Regions from separate parts of the Arthrobacter sp. zg-Y1219 genome, predicted to be linked through region 4. Evidence: riboswitches for the same ligand, from Rfam matches in the RefSeq annotation. Region 4 holds a riboswitch; each other region holds the start of a gene.
The links. Region 4 has a riboswitch for S-adenosylmethionine ahead of QNO00_RS13735 (ABC transporter substrate-binding protein). Riboswitches for the same ligand answer to the same signal wherever they lie in the genome.
Positions count from the first base shown of each region.

Region 1: another riboswitch for S-adenosylmethionine. It lies ahead of QNO00_RS00145 (ABC transporter substrate-binding protein); the one in region 4 lies ahead of QNO00_RS13735 (ABC transporter substrate-binding protein).
Region 2: another riboswitch for S-adenosylmethionine. It lies ahead of QNO00_RS08335 (bifunctional o-acetylhomoserine/o-acetylserine sulfhydrylase); the one in region 4 lies ahead of QNO00_RS13735 (ABC transporter substrate-binding protein).
Region 3: another riboswitch for S-adenosylmethionine. It lies ahead of QNO00_RS06505 (hypothetical protein); the one in region 4 lies ahead of QNO00_RS13735 (ABC transporter substrate-binding protein).

Region 1 is NZ_JASKLY010000001.1:33,255-37,252, forward strand. It holds gene QNO00_RS00135 (TrkH family potassium uptake protein) at 1-546, shown strand, start outside; gene QNO00_RS00140 (potassium channel family protein) at 539-1,240, shown strand; SAM riboswitch class IV at 1,431-1,548, shown strand; gene QNO00_RS00145 (ABC transporter substrate-binding protein) at 1,785-3,440, shown strand; gene QNO00_RS00150 (ABC transporter permease) at 3,437-3,998, shown strand, end outside.
Region 2 is NZ_JASKLY010000012.1:282,852-286,849, reverse strand. It holds gene metX (homoserine O-acetyltransferase MetX) at 1-205, opposite strand, end outside; gene QNO00_RS08335 (bifunctional o-acetylhomoserine/o-acetylserine sulfhydrylase) at 280-1,596, opposite strand; SAM riboswitch class IV at 1,664-1,779, opposite strand; gene QNO00_RS08330 (VOC family protein) at 2,029-2,679, shown strand; gene QNO00_RS08325 (putative endonuclease domain-containing protein) at 3,038-3,733, shown strand; gene QNO00_RS08320 (glycoside hydrolase family 2 protein) at 3,839-3,998, opposite strand, start outside.
Region 3 is NZ_JASKLY010000010.1:38,383-42,380, forward strand. It holds gene QNO00_RS06500 (acetamidase/formamidase family protein) at 1-1,264, opposite strand, end outside; SAM riboswitch class IV at 1,403-1,539, shown strand; gene QNO00_RS06505 (hypothetical protein) at 1,555-1,941, shown strand; gene QNO00_RS06510 (VOC family protein) at 2,039-2,476, shown strand; gene QNO00_RS06515 (CPBP family intramembrane glutamic endopeptidase) at 2,515-3,240, opposite strand; gene QNO00_RS06520 (NAD(P)H-hydrate dehydratase) at 3,252-3,998, opposite strand, start outside.
Region 4 is NZ_JASKLY010000016.1:67,439-71,436, reverse strand. It holds gene QNO00_RS13740 (ABC transporter permease) at 1-593, opposite strand, end outside; gene QNO00_RS13735 (ABC transporter substrate-binding protein) at 597-2,282, opposite strand; SAM riboswitch class I at 2,380-2,468, opposite strand; gene QNO00_RS13730 (DUF6650 family protein) at 2,644-3,141, opposite strand; gene QNO00_RS13725 (hypothetical protein) at 3,383-3,610, shown strand; gene QNO00_RS13720 (hypothetical protein) at 3,624-3,998, opposite strand, start outside.

The DNA of each region.
Region 1 (3,998 bases), on a different contig from region 4:
CTCCTGACCGGGTTCTTCCAGTCCGTGCAGACACGCACCTCGGGGTTCTACAGCGTGGACATCGCCGCCTTGGACGGCGCCACCCTGCTGGTCATGGACGCGCTGATGTTCATCGGCGCCGGACCCGCCGGCACGGGCGGCGGGGTCAAGATCACGACTGCTGCCGTGCTGTTCTTCATTCTCGCCGCGGAGGTCAGGGGCCGGCGGCAGGTGAACGTCCTCGGCAAATCGCTCTCCCCGGCGGTCTACCGCCAGGCCATCGCCGTGCTGGTGCTCTCGGTCCTTTTCGTGGGCACCGCCACCGGCATACTGCTGGTCCTGACCGGGTTTCCCCTGGAATCGGTCCTGTTTGAAGCAGTTTCGGCGTTCGCCACGGTTGGCCTGTCCACCGGCATCACCGCGCACCTTCCGGCGGCGGGCCAGCTGATCCTGATCGTCCTGATGTTCGCCGGCCGGCTCGGCCCACTCCTCTTTGCCTCGGCGCTGGCACTGCGCGACCGGCCGCTGCACTACGAACTTCCGATCGAAAGGCCCATCATTGGCTAGGTTCAGCTTTCTTGGTGCGCGGGATCCGGGACACGCCCGCGCCGACGCAGACGCAGTCGCCGTGCTCGGGCTGGGCCGCTTCGGGGAGTCCGTCGCCCTGGAGCTGATGGCCGAGGGCACCGAGGTTTTGGGCGTGGACAGCAATGGAGAGGTGGTCCAGCGGCTCGACGGCCGCCTCACTTTGGTCGTGACGGCGGACTGCACTGACACTGAAGTGCTCGATCAGCTGTCGGTGTCCGAATTCAACCGTGTGGTGCTGGGCATCACCAGCGACATCGCGGCCAGCGTGCTCACCGCCTCGCAGTTGGTCCGCTCCGGGGTGGCCCAAGTGTGGGCCGCGGCCGCCAGCGAGCAGCACGGACTGATCCTGGACCAGATCGGCGTCCACCACGTGGTTTACCCGGAGCAGGACATGGGCCGGCGGGTCGCTCATCTGGTCCGCGCCAGCCTGCTGGAGTACATCAGGGTGGGCGAAGACTTCGCCGTCGCCGAAACGGTGCCGCACGGCGCCGTCGTCGGCGTTCCCCTCGATCCCGGGCGGGTTCAGGAGATGTACGGCGTCTCGATTATTGCCCGCCGGAGCGCGTCCGGCCCTTGGGAATTCGCCGGCGCCGGCATGGTGCTGACCATCCTGGACCGGATACTGATCGCCGGGCCGCCGGAGCGGACCGACGCCTTCAGCCAGCCAGCCTGACGGCCGCCTAACCGGGCATGCCCGCCCTTCCGAGCACGCCCGCGAGCGCCGGTTGACGACGGATGACGCGTTCGGTGGAGTGTGACGGTTTGGACCGAAATATGACCGAATTAGCGACCTGTGACCGTCGCTTACCCCGGATAACGTCATCTGCCCGCCGGTAGCCGGCGTCCTCTAGCATGTAGTCAGCAATCAAGAGTTCCAGCCATCGGCCCTGGCCGGCTGGGCAGCAACCCTCTCGTCGTAGCGGGGTGCTCCAGGTGATGATTCGGCCGGCGGGCAGACGCCCGGCCCGGCAAGTACGGCGTCCGTGCTGCTCCGGCGGCACCCCGCGGCGCCATGATCGCAGAGGCAGCACCGATGAATCGATGTCCCCGCCCCACCGGCTAGACCCTTTCCCGCGCCAGGCCTCGGCCTCCCCGCCGGGCATCCTCCTGCCCGGCTGACGTCCTGCTCCCGGCCGGGCATCCTCCTGCCCGGCCGGCGCTTGCCCGCGCCCCCTGTCACTGCATCTGCTCCAGCCCTTCCGAGAGAAAGCAGCACCATGAACCTGTCCAGGAAACTCACCGGGAAGCGTCCGGTGTCCGCTCCCGCCGCGTCTCTGCTGATCCTGTCCCTTATCACCGCCGTCCTCGCTTCCGGCTGCAGCACGCAGCCGGGCAGCGCCTCCGATTCCACTGATCGGCACGGCGGCGAGCTGGTGTACCTGGATGCCGAACTGTCCTCCAACACGCAGCTCCAGAGCAGCGGCACCTGGCAGGACAGCGCCTACATCCAGAACATCACCGATCGGTTGATCTACCGCGACCCCGAAACACTGGAACTGAAGCCGTGGATCGCGGAGGAGTGGACGGTCAGCGACGACGGCCTGACCTACACCTTCCTTATCCGGGAGGGCGCCAGCTTCAGCAACGGCCAGGTGCTGGACGCTTCAGCGGTTCAACGGAACCTGGAGTGGCAGGCCAACGGCGACAGCGCCAAGGGCATCCCCGCGAACAACTGGTTCCCGAAGGTCTCGGCGGTAACGGCCGACGACGCCGCCCGGACCGTAACGGTGCAGCTCACCACCCCGCACGCCCCCTTCCTGAATGTGCTCTCCTTCTGGCGCACCAGCCTGGTCGCCGATGAAACCATCAACGCACCGATCGAGGCGCAGTCACAGCTCACCGGCATCATCGGCAGCGGCCCGTTCACCGTGGAATCCGAAAAGTACGGAGAGGAAATCGTCCTCACCCGCCGGGAAGGATATGCGTGGGCGCCGCCCGGCCTGGAAAACCAGGGCGAGGCCTACCTGGATCGGATCACCATCATTCCGGTCACCGAGGACAGTGTCCGGCTGGGCTCGCTGCGCGCCGGCGAGGCCGACCTGATCCGCTACGTTCAACCCAGTGAAGAGCAGACCCTGACCGCGGCCGGTTTGGAAGTGATCAGCGCCCGGGGGGTTGGCAACGCCAACGTCTGGGACCTGCGGCAGTCCGCGCCGTTCCTGGATGACATCCGGGTGCGGCAGGCACTGCAGCACGGCATCAACCGGGAGCAGATCATCTCCGATCTCTACACGGAGAACTGGAACGCTGCCACCAGCATCCTCACCCCGGGATCCCTCGGGTACAAGGACGAATCGGAGAAGCTGGCCTTTGATCCGGAAAAGTCCGGCCAGCTGCTCGACGACGCCGGGTGGACCGGCAGGGACGCCGACGGGTTCCGTACCCGCGACGGCGAGCAGCTGCACATCCTGACCTACGTGGACGTTTTCGACAGCACGTCCAAGCCCCTTTTCCAGCTGATCCAGTGGCAGCTCAAACAACTGGGCGTAAACCTGGAAATCAAGGAGACGGACTACGCCAACTACTCCACGGTGCTGGCGGACCCCACGGTGGGCGCACGGCGCAACGGATGGCCGGAAGCTGACCCGATCCGGCTCACCGTGAACTACTCCAGCGACCACCTGAATGCCTTCAACCTCCAGCAGCCCGACCCGGTCCTGGACGCCCTGCTCGCCGAGCAGCTGACGGCTGCCGACACCACGGCCCGCACCGAAATCCTCGGCCGGATCCAGGACCACATCGTCGAGTCCGCCTACGCACTGCCCATCCTGGACGACTCCCAGATCTTCGCCCTGCAGCCCACCCTCCACGGACTGACCTTCGGTGCCGAGGCACGCCCGTCCTTCTACGAAACCTGGACGGAAACCAAGTGAGCAACCCGTCCGGCACCGGTGTCACCGCCGTCATCGCCGCGCGCATCGGGCAGTCCCTCCTGGTCATCGCCCTGACCTACGTGTTCGTCTACTTCATTCTGTTTGCCCTGCCCGGCGACCCCATCGGCAGCCGCATCAACAACCCGCTGAACCCCATCCCGGAAGAGCAGGCGGCAGCCATTACCGCTTACTACAACCTGGACCGGAACGCCCTGGAACAGTTCTGGATCTCGGTGACCCGCCTGTTTCAGGGCGACCTGGGATTCTCGCTGGCCACCGGCCGCCCGGTCGCCGACCTGATCAGCCAGGGACTGGGAGAAACCGTGGCGCTGGCCGCCGTCGCCCTGGTTCTGGCCCTGGCCCTGTCCCTGGTGATTGCGGCCGCCGCCGTGCTGGCGCCGTGGAAAACGGTCCGCCGGCTGGCCGGTGCCTTCCCGGTGCTCTCCCTGTCCACCCCCAGCTTCCTGGCCGGCCTGCTGCTGCTGCAGGTTTTCGCGTACCAGCTCGGCTGGTTCTCCTCCATCCGCGACGAGGGCGCCAAATCGCTGCTCCTGCCGG
Region 2 (3,998 bases), on a different contig from region 4:
GCGCCACGTGGGTGCTGCCGGTAAGGGCGTGGCAGATCAGGACGGCATTGGAGGCGTCGTCGTTCAGCTGCCCCCACGTCTCATAGGCGAGGGAAACCTGGGGCAGGCGCCCGCCGGTTTCCAGCTCCAGGCTGCCGATCTTGGCGTGGAGCAGCACCCCGTCCGGGGCCGGGGCGGGGTGCTGCGGCGCCGTCGGAACGCTCAACGGCGCAGCCGAATCGGACGCGGCGGAACCGGAAAGGACGGTGTTCCGGGGTGAAGGCACTGCCACGCTAACCGCTACGCTCCCTTGGCGGCGCGGAAGCCGGCGTCGAGGTCGGCGATGATGTCATCAACGTGCTCAATCCCCACCGACAGCCGGACCAGTCCGGGGCTGACACCGGCAGCGAGCTGCGCCTCGGCCCCGAGCTGGCTGTGCGTGGTCGACGCCGGATGGATCACCAACGAGCGCACGTCGCCCACGTTGGCCACATGGGAGTGCAGCTCGAGGGCATCCACGAAGCGCTTCCCTGCCTCAATGCCGCCGGTGATGTCGAAGGAAACAATGGCACCGGTGCCGCGCGGCCCGTACTTGCGCCCGCGTTCGTACCAGGGGCTGGATTCCAGGCCGGCGTACGCGACGGAGATGACGTCGTCGTGCGCTTCCAGCCAGTTCGCGACGGCCACGGCGTTGGCGACGTGACGCTCCATCCGCAGGCTCAGCGTCTCCAGGCCCTGGGCAATCAGGAACGCGTTGAACGGGGAGACGGCCGGCCCGAGGTCGCGGAGCAGCTGCACCCGGGCCTTGAGGATGTAGGCGAGGTTGGCGCCCAGAAGGCCGTTGGCGCCGAGGTCGCGGGCGTAGACCAGCCCGTTGTAGCTCTCATCCGGGGTGTTGAAGCCGGGGAATTTCTCCGGATCGGCGCCGAAGTCGAAGTTGCCCGAATCCACGATGACGCCGGCGATCGAGTTGCCGTGCCCGCCCAGGTACTTCGTGGCCGAGTGCACCACGATATCCGCGCCCCATTCGATGGGCCGGATCAGGTACGGGGTGGAGAGCGTATTATCCACGATCAGCGGCACTCCGGCCTCGTGCGCGACGGCGCTGATGCCTTCGAGGTCCAGCACGTCCTGGCGCGGGTTGGAGACCACTTCCCCGAAGAAGGCCTTGGTGTTGGGCTGCACGGCGGCGCGCCACTGCTCCAGGTTGTCCGGATCCGCCACGAACGTCACGGCGATGCCGAACTTTTTCAGGGTGTGCTTGAACAGGTTGTAGGTGCCGCCGTACAGGCTGGGGCTGGCGACGATGTGGTCTCCGGCCTCGGCCAGGTTGAGGATCGCGACGGTCTCCGCGGCCTGCCCGGACGCGAGCAGCAGCGCCCCGAGCCCACCCTCCAGGGACGCGAGGCGCTTTTCCACCGCTTCCTGGGTGGGGTTGCCGATGCGGGTGTAGATCGGCTCCAGCTCGGCCAGCGCAAACCGGTTGGCCGCAGCCTCGGCGCTGGGAAAGACGAACGAGGTGGTTTGGTAGATGGGCAGCGCGCGGGCGCCGGTGACGGCGTCGGGCTCCTGTCCCACATGGATCTGACGGGTTTCGAATGACCAGTTTCCTGACATGGCGTGCTCCCTATACCAGGGGCCGCACCGAGACTTCCGGCCCCGAAGGTAGCCGGCAGCCACGTGTGACCCGCGCTTGCCGTACGTCCTCTGACGTACAGCCAGGTCTTCACCCGGGGCACCCCACCGCGGTTGGAGGGTTGCCGGCCAGCAAGCCGGGGCTATCTGCTGGCACTCATGACCTATTCCCCCAATGAAAACGGATAACCCCGAAGCCCGCAACCTCTGTGACGGATCATTTCCCCGCGGGTTCGGGTGGCCGCGCCGGATGCCGGAAAGGATCAAGAATTAGGGCATCCGCAGCACTCCGGTGGTCCGGCACCGGGCGCAGGATGAGGCCGCCGGCGGAACATCTGCAGCTCAAACCTGCCATTTGACGACTTAGGCCAGCCTTGGTCGTGAGGTCAGTCACAACGTGCCATTATGGGCCGCATGCGCTTGGACCATGTTTCTTATGCCTGTGAATCCGACGGTCTTTTGGCCACTACCGAGAGGATTGCTTCCGCTCTGGGAGCGGACTTCGTCAAGGGCGGTGTGCATCCTCGCTTCGGCACCCGCAACATGATTCTTCCCCTGGCCAACCACCAATATGTCGAGGTGGTCGAGGCCCTGAACCATCCGGCGTCGGACAAGGCGCCCTTCGGCCAGGCCGTCCGCCAGCGCTCCGAATGCGGCGGCGGCTGGATGGGCTGGTGCGTAGCCGTGGACGACCTTTCACCCTTTGAAGCGCGTCTGGGCCGCGAGTCGGTGCCCGGAAACCGAAAGTTTCCCGACGGCCAGGAACTGACCTGGCAGCAGATCGGCATCAACGGCCTGATCGCCGACCCCCAGGTGCCGTACATGCTGCGCTGGGACGACGGCACCGAGCCGCTGCACCCTTCGGCCGCCCTGCCCGGCATGCCGGGCTCCGTGAAGCTGGACTCGCTGACCATCGCCGGGTCGGCCGAGCGCGTGACCCAGTGGCTGGGCACCCCGGTCGAGGAACCGCTGGAAAATGTGGGCGTGACCTGGATTTCTCCCAAGGGAACCCCCGGCATCATGTCCGTCAGCTTCAACACGGCCAATGGTTCAGTCGAGATCTAGGTTCCCCGGATCCCTCCGCTGCGCAATGGCGGGATTCTCCCTAACCGGAGGGTTTTCCACAACGGGGAGTCCTGCCCTCGCGGGCCGTCCGCCGCCCGTCCAGCCTTGAGGCATGGACCCTGCACTCATATTCTCAGCCGATGCCGCAGCCCACGGTACGGACCGGCGTTCCCTGGCGCTGAGCTGCCGATCGGGCAAACTTGTCCGACTCCGGCCCGGTGTCTACATTCAGGCGGACGACTGGCTGAATCTGCCTCCTTGGGAGCGGGAGCGGGCACGTATCCGGGCCGCCGTGGAACAGGTACCGGGGCAGCGCATCCTTATCCAACAATCCGCGGCAGTTATTTGGGGATTGCCCGTGATTGGGAAATCGCCCGAAGTACTGTTGCTGGCCGTTCATCCCACGCATGGCAGGCGCCGCGGGGATCTCCGCTGGGCTGAGCGCCGGCTGCTGGAACCTGTCACCACGTGGGACGGGGTCCCCCTGACGTCCCGAGCACACACCGTCCTGGACATGGCTGCCTATCTGAACTTTGAACGTGCAGTCCCGGCCATGGACCATGTGCTGCGGCCGGATCCCGTTCGCAGTCTTCCCGGTCTGAGGCAAGAGCACCTTCGGGAGTTGGCGGAGCAGCTGCCTGGCCGCACCAAACGGCTCCGGGCTCAGCGGGTTATCGACTTCGCGCAGGTGCTCTCCGAGTCAGCCGGTGAGTCCTATTCGCGGGCTGTGCTGCATCTGCATGGTTTCCCGGAGCCTGAGCTCCAGCACGGATTCGACACCTCGTCAGGCCGATTCCGTACCGACTTCTACTGGCCCGAGCACAGGCTCGCCGGGGAGTTCGACGGAGCAGTGAAATACGGACGCGGCAAAGAGAGCCGTGCACCGGCGTGGGACACGCTCGTCCGGGAGAAACGCCGGGAAGACGCTATTCGGGCCACCGGCGTGGGATTTGTCCGCTGGTCTTGGAATGACATCACCCGGCCACCCCAACACCCAGAGGGTTTGGTGCAGCGTCTGGTCCGGGCTGGACTGCCCCAATCCCGCCACCGCTGATTCCCTCCGCTTTGTGGGCATTCCCTCCGCTGCGCAGCGGAGGGAACGCCACAGGCCGGAGGGTTTCGCCCGAGGCCCGGATCTCCCGCCCGCCGATCCGGCCGGCTAGCCCCGACCGGCCCCAGCAGCCCCAGCCGCCCTGATCAGCCGGGCGTTGAGCCCGCGGACCGTTCCGGCGTCGATCTTCACCACGCGCCGGTCATATGTGAGCAACCCGTTCACCTCGTCCTCCACATCGGTGAGCTGGGTGTACACGGTGGCGGCC
Region 3 (3,998 bases), on a different contig from region 4:
TTTCCTGCTCGAGGAAGTCCAGGGCATTGACCACTGCCCGCCGCATGGCCACGTTCAGGTCACTGCTCACCCCACCGGCGCCCAGGCCGTCGGGGTCGGAGAGGCCGATGGGAATCCAGGCATCTGCGGTTTCGCCGAACGGATACCGGTGGGCCAGGGCCGGCGCGTCCCCCGAACCGGGTTTGCAGACGGTCAGCCGGAAGGTGCCGCGCAGGGAACCTTCCATGGCGGTCAGCGCCACTTCGCCGTCGCCCATGCCCATGTGCGGATCGCCCACGTAGAACAGGGCGCCGTCGGCCTTGACCGGCAGGTAAAAGGTGGACCCGGGGCCCAGATGGCGGATGTCGATGTTGCCGCCGCCGAGCGTGGGCGGCACTGAGTTGGCCTCGGGGCCGGTCAGGCCCTCGTTCTCGGAGAAGGCCACGCCCATCATGCCCATGAACGGGCGCAGCGGAAAGCGGATTTTCATGTCGCCGCTGGTCATAACGCCCTTGCCGTCCTCGATTGCGGTGAAGACCGAGACGTTGCCGTAGTCCGTCGGGACGCCCGAGGACCGGTTGTCCGCGGCCGCCGGCGGCATGACTTCCTCCAGGGTGATGCCCTCCGGTGCGGCCGGGCCGTTCTGCAGCGCGAGCGCGCCCTTGCCGTGGCGGCTGGAGACGACGCCGTAGGGGACCCGGGGCACGGCCGCGAGGGTTTCGATCTTCAGGACGTCACCGGGCTCGGCTCCTTCCACGGCAACGGGACCGGTGACGATGTGCGGCCCGTCCGTGTCGAAGTTCCGCGGCGTGCGGTTGTAGCCGGCGGCAATGTCCAGGGCGTCCTGCAGCACCCCGTCCGCCGCGACGCCGTGGCCCCCGAAGAAGGACAGCGGATCCCGGCCCTGGTCCTCCAAGATCCCCTCATGCGAGAGGGCGTCGATGGTGACGGTCTGCCCGGATTTCATCCGGGCCACCGGCGTGGCATGCACAGTCGGCACGTAACCCCAGAGCACTTCGTCCGGGGTGGAGGCGAGATAGAGGTCCCCGGGCATGTCTCCGGAGTGCGGCTGCAGGATGGCCCCCGGCCTCGGGCCGGCCGACCCGGGCGACCCGGCAGCACCGGCGTCCGCAGCTGCCGCGGAAGAATCCTGCGCCGGTTTCGCACTGCATCCCGACCCCACCGCCAACATGCCAAGACCCGCCGCGGCTCCGAGGAATCCCCTGCGGCCCAGGCCCTTGGTGAGTACCGCTGCGGCCTCGCGTCCAATCAGCATTCGGTTCATCGTGTCCTCCAATAGCTCGTGCCATCAAGCTAGCCAAACGGAGTTTCGAGGCTGTTTCCGGCGGATGAACGGGCCACGCACATCACGGCGGACCACGGCGGTTCCCAGTGTCGGCGTCGTGCGCTAGGGTGGTCTCAGCTTCACGAGAGGTGGCCACCGGCCCGGATTCGTCCGGCCGGAAAAGCTCCGACTGGCCTCACACCAACCCCACTGTTCGGCGGGTGGTTCGGATGACGAAGCGGCCCGCTGCCGCCCGGCGCGGGCAAGGACACTCTGTAAAGGACCACGCTGTGAGCATTTCCAGTGACACCCGTTGCGTCAGCTTCACCCCCGGCCACAACGTCCACCTCATCCACGGCAAAAAGCTGGCCGGTTTTGATGACTGGGTGGATGCCCGGGCCTACGCCGATGTTGAGCTGGACCTGATCCAGCTGATTGTGGACGGTGAGCAGCAGCTGATGTGGTTCCACGACATCCCCGCCCTGGCACTGGCCCTGGCGCACTCCGGCGGAGAGGCACAGTGGTGCGCACGCTACTCGTCGCTGTTGGTGCCCGGCGGCTTCGACAGCCCGGCCCGGCGCTCTTTTTTCTACTTGGCCACGCCGGAAAGGGTGCATCCCTGTAAACGGATCGCCGCAGGCGCCGGCGCTGCCGCTCAAGAGCAGCTGCGGGGCTGACCCCCGGCGATCGCTTCCGGGCCGCGCCGGCGTCTGCGGACAGTAACTGTCCGCAATCCTTCCGGGCAGGAGCCTGCCGCTGGCTAGGCTCCTGCCCATGACGTTCAATATCCAGATATGTGTTGACTGCGCCGACCCCCACGCCCAGGCCGATTGGTGGGCCGAAACCCTGGGCTGGGTCCCGGAGCCCCTCGACCAGGCCCTGATCGATTCCCTGCTGGAACAGGGCGCCGTAAGCCCGGACCTGCTGATCGAGCACAACGGACAGCGCAGGTGGCGCGACGGCGCCGCAATCTGCCGGGAAAGCGAGGTGGGTTCCCCGGGACGCCTGCGAATCCTGTTCCAGCCCGTGCCCGAACCGAAGACGGTGAAGGACCGCATCCATCTGGACATCCACCTCGACGGCGGAGACAAGGACGCGATGCGCGCGGCGCTGGAGGCGCGGGGTGCCACGTTCCTTTACGCAGCCGAGCAGGGTCCGTCCTCCTGGTACACGATGGCCGACCCCGAGGGCAACGAATTCTGCATCGCCTAGTCCGCCGACCGGCGGATCCGACGCCGCACCGCCAACGGTTATCCCAGCAGCTCTGCCGGGATCGCGTAGGTCAGCAGGACGGCGAGCAGGTTTTTCGCGGCGTGGACCGCGTAGGACAGGATGAAGTTGTTCCCCGCCCAGACGTAGATGCCCACCAGAACCGCGCCCATGGCCAGGTACGGAAGCAGCACCGGCAGCGTCAGCGATTCCTTCCCCGCGATGTGGATCCCGGCGAACAGCAGCAGCGAGATCAGGCAGCAGACCCAGATGTTGAGGTATTTGCTGAGCTTGCCGATCAGCAGGTGGCGGAAGATGTACTCCTCGACAAACGGCGCAATCACCACCAGCAGGGGAATGATCAGCAGCGGAGGCAGGGAGACGACCAGCCCCTCAACCGCCTCCTGGTTCACCGCGGTCTCCGGCGGGCCGGAAATCAGGACGACGACGGCGGTAAGCAGCAGCATCGCGAAAACGCCGCCGGGAATGATCGCCAGGGTCAGCCACGGGCGGGTAGCCAGGATCCGGGTCTCCCGCACCGCATAGCGCCACGACGCCCAGGCCGCCAGCGCGCCTGCGGACAGGTAGAACGCCAGGTTCACGGCGTAGCCGGCCAGCAGCGGATCAGGGATCAGCTGCATCAGACCGGGAACGCCAAGGCCCGGGGCAAAGCTGAAGATCAGGAGGAACAGGACATAGAACCCGGCGGCAAACCCGTCCCGGGGCGTGAAGGTGTAGGGCAGGGGCAGGATCGCCGGCCGGTTCATTCTCGGCACCGCTAGACGGTCAGCTCCGCCATCACGCGGGGCATCGCTTCGAGCAGCTCTCCGGCGAGGAAGCTCAGCGGCCCCTGGGCTGCGGAAAGCCGGTCGCCGGCGGTGGAATGCAGGTAGGTGCCCCAGCAGGCGGCCTGCTCCGGGGACGCTTGGCGGGCGAGGAATCCGCCGACCGCGCCGGCCAGGACGTCGCCGCTGCCGGAGGTGCCCAGCCCGGGATTTCCGGCCGGAATTTCCCAGCGGCGACCGTCCGGGGCGGCGATGAGCCCGTGCAGGGCCACCACTGCCTGGTACCTGGCAGCGATGTCGCCGGCGGCCTGCTCCATCTCGAGGTCGGCCTCCGGATCCGCGTCCAGCAGGCGCGCGGCTTCGTTCTTGTTCGGCGTCAGGACCAGGCGCCCGGCCCAGCGTTCGTAGACTTCCGGCAGCCCGGGCAGCACGCCGAGGGCGAAGGCATCCAGGACGACGGCGGCGGAACCGTTCAGCAGCGGACCGATCCCCCGGAGCAGCTCGGCGGCTTGCTCGGCGTCGTCGAGGCCGGGTCCGATCACCACGACGTCGGCGCTTTCCAAGGCAACGGCCAGAGCCTTCGCCGCCCGCTCGCCGGAGATGACGCCGTCGTCCTCCGGCAGTCCCACGGCGCCCGATTCCGGCACCGCCACCGCGACGGCCACCGCGGCGGACTCCGCCACGGCCAGCGTCAGCCGGCCGGCGCCGACCCGCAGCGCCGCCCGCCCGGCCAGCATCGC
Region 4 (3,998 bases):
ACGCTCTTGAGCAGCACCTGCGCCATGGGCGCGGACACATGGAGCGCGAGCACGACCACCGGCACGGCGAGGGAGAGGAAGGAACCGTCGGGGAACAGCGACAGCACGCCCAGCCGGATGGAGAGCAGCTCGAGCAGCACCAGTCCCAGCCAGAACACCGGGACGGCGGAGAACAGCGGCGGCAGGTTCGCCAGTGCCCGCCGCAGCACCGGCGACGGGGCCAGGGTGGCGGCGGCGACCACGGCCAGGGCGATGACGACGGCGGTGCCCAGGGCGGAGCCGGCCAGCGCCAGGGTGGAGCCGAGCGCGCCGCCGATGCGCTCGGTGACCGGTTCCCCGGAGGTCAGGGAGAAGCCGACGTCGCCGCGCAGCAGGGCGGCCAGCTGCTGGAGATACTGGACCAGCAGCGGCTGGTCATAGCCGTACTGGCTTTTCATGGTGTCGATTGCCGCCTGGTCGACGGCGGAATCGGAGGTCAGGAAGATGGTGACCGGATCGCTGGGCAGCAGCTGCACGGCGAGGAAAATCAGGGTGTAGGCGAGCCAGACCACCAGCAGCGCCTGCCCGATCCGGTGCGCGAGGTAACGGCCCACGGGTCAGCCGTCCACTTTCCAGGCGCTTTGGAAGATGGGCGCGGTGCCGGAGGTGAACTCGATGTGCGTGCTGCGGTGCGCCCCGTAGACCTGGACTTCGTCCCAGAGGACCAGCGAGAAGGCCTTGTCCACCACGAGGGCCTGCTGCTCGGCGGCCAGGATCTTGTCGCGTTCCGGGCCCGGGGCCGCGGCGCGCTCGGCGGCGAACAGGGCGTTCAGCTCCGGGTCAGAGGTGTGGGTCATGGTGTTGTTGGCCGGTTCGAAGATGGGCCCGAGTCCGCCGTAGATGAATTGGCGGGTGCCGTAGAATTCGACGTTCGGATCGGGCATGGCGGTGGTGAGGAACGTGTTGTCCCCGGCCCGGTTGTTCAGTTTCACGCCGATCTGCCGCCACTGCTGCTCGATCAGTTCAAAGGCCGGTTTGATGACCACCGAGTTGTTGGAGCTGGTGACCGTCACCTCGAGCTTCTCGCCGTCCTTCTCGCGGATGCCGTCGCTGCCGGGCTGCCAACCGGCGTCGTCCAGGAGCTTTTTGGCTTTGTCGGGGTCATAGGCCAGATCGGCGCTCAGGTCGACGAACCCCGGCGCCTGATGGTTCAGGACCGAGCCGGCCAGGGTGTAGCTCTCGGAGAGCACCGTGTCCTTGATGGACTGCCGGTCGATGCCGGCCTGCAGCGCCTGCCGGACCGCGGGATCGGCGAGCTTGCCGCTGCCGATCCGCACGGCCGCCATGTTCACGGTGAGGTCCACGCCGTCGGCCGCCACCACCTGATTGCCGCTGGCCGCCAGCGCCGCCTCATCCACCGGCTGCAGGCCGCGCACCAGATCGACCTGGCCGGACTGGACGGCGCCGGCGCGGTGGGCGACCTCGGGCAGGTACTTGATCACCACCTTGTCCAGGTGCGCCTCACCCGGATTGTCGGCGCCTTCAGGAGCCCAGGCGTAGCCGTCCCGCTTCGCGAGCACGACTTCCTCATCGGGTTTTTCCGACTCGTAAACGAACGGGCCGGAGCCGGAGATGGATGAGATGGCCGACTGTCCGGCGGCATCCTTCTGCAGCGTGGCCGGGGAGACGAGACCGGCGGTGACGGAGGACGTGGCGCGCAGGAAGTTGGAGTTCGGAGCATCCAGGGTGACCTTCACCTGGTCAGTGCCGATCACTTCGCTGGTCTGGTAGCCGGCGAAGTCCACGTTCGGCTGGATCTGCGCGGCGGGAATGCCATGGCCGAAGCTGTCCAGGTTGGCCTTTACCGCGGCCGCGTCGAGCGCCGTTCCATCGCTGAACGTGACGCCGGGGCGGATGGTGAAGGTGAACTCGGTGCTGTCGGCGTTGGCCGAGAACGCCGAGGCAATCCACGGCACCGGCTCGCCCTTCTCAGGGTCAAAGTAGGTCAGCCGGTCCAGCACTGAATTGAGCACGTTGGACTTCTCGTAGAAGCGTGCCGCCTGGGTCTGCCAGTTGTTGATCGGCGTGACTTCGGCGTAGACGAGGGTGCCGCCGTCGACCGGCTCTCCGGCCGGAGAGGCCTGAGCATCCGCGGCGTTGGCGCCGGCACTGCCGCCTTGCGCCCCCGATCCGCAGCCGGTCAGGGTCAGGGCTGCCGCGGCGAACAGCGCCGCGATCCGCAGGGGTGTGCGGGGGCCGTTGGGACGGCCGTTGATGCGGCCGGTTGGAGCAGGGCTGACCATGGGAGGGCCTCTCAGTTCGCACCGAGGAACACGGCATTCGAGCACGCTGGAGCCGTCACTGCGAGCGGTGCTGCAGTTACGGGCCACCGGAGAAGTGAGTCCATCGGTCCTGGCATGAGCACCGTCCCCGAAGGGTGGTTGCTGCGACTTCAACGAGCCAGGTCTCTCAGCCGCTCTGGATGGTAAAGGTGTCCGGATTGGATAGGCGGACAGCACCATGGAAGCGCGGTTTGTCCTCGGCGGGCAACACAATGACGGCCTGTTTCCCTAAGCGCCGGTCGGTGACGTTTTACGTCGCGCCGTGTCATAAACGGCGTCTCCATGAAGGTCCGGGGTCTCCAAGACCTGCCGCCGAGGCGGACTATAGGTACCGTCCGATACTGGGGCGGCGCGACGGCGTTCGGCCGGGTTTCGGCGTCGAGCGTTCGCCGGGGTTCCGGTACCGCACCCGCCGCCGGGCGTCGCTGAGCAGTTTCACGCCGTCGACCATTGTTTCGCGCAGGTCCATGAGTGCGAACTGGTGCCGTTCCGGTGCGCGGGCGGATTCGCGGAGGTAGCGGGTGCAGGCGGAGGCCATCCGCATCAGGACATCGGTGTTGGCGGAATTGCTGCGCAGGTGGGCGAGGGTTTCAATGATGCGGTCGCGTGCGTCCAGGACGGTGGCGCGGCAGCGTTGCGCGTCGTCAGCGCCGTCGACGACGCGCGGTTCGATCGCAGCCAGCGGCCGCTTCAGGTGCAGGTCGGTGATCAAGGCGTTCAGGGCTGCGGTTTCATCCCGGCGGTCGATGCCGGCGCGGACGCTCCAGCCGGCGCTCGCGCCCAGAACCAGGGCGACTGTTGAAGGGATCAAGGCTGCCAACCAGTCCATCCTGACCTCCGGAAGAAGCGTTCTCCGACGGTACCTGCCCGGCTCGAACCCGGGACAGGGGAGGAGTCCGCTGTCGGGGTTCCGAGGGCAACTTTGGGTGTGTGGGTTTGCGGGTGGGGCCGGGCCGAGTTCCGCGAGTTTTTCTTGAGGACCGCTCCTGTCCGCATATCTACTGCCGGATGGCGCCGCGCGCCGCTAGCGTTAAGGCCTACGCGAGGAGAAGCAGATGGCTATGGCTATGGAACTGGCACGCGTGGTGCAACAGGAGCGTCTCATGGAAGCGGAAACCAGGCGACGTCGGCAGGCGGCGAAGCGGATGGCGGCAGAACGGGCGGCAGCAGAGCGTGCGAAGGCCCGGCCCGCAAGCGGAGTGCAGGACGGGCCGAAGGTCGAGTGGCCGGTCTTTTCACTGCGGATTGGCCGCTACCAATTCGTCGGGTTCAAGACCGTTCGACTATAAAAAAGGCTTTCGATTAGCGGCGATCAGGATTTGGCTGCAGAGGCGCACCCAATTGGCGGCGGATAATCTCGACGGCCGCCTCTGTTACTCTGTGCTTGATGCATTTGCATACATTTACAGAGCTTAAATCCTGGGGGAGATCCATGCCTTTCCGACGTACATTGTCCTGCCCAATTTCCACCAAGGGCGGGGAGCCGGAAAGGCACCGGCGTCCCCGGGCTCTGGCAGTGGCCGGCCTGACAGCGGCCGTCCTGGCCGTAGCCGGTTGCGGAGCCGACGAGTCCGAACCCGCCGCGGCCCCGCCGTCGCCCTCGGCAACCAAGAGCGTGACGCCCTCCCCGACGCCATCCCCGACCCCGACTCCCACGTCCACGGTGGTCGCCGGCAA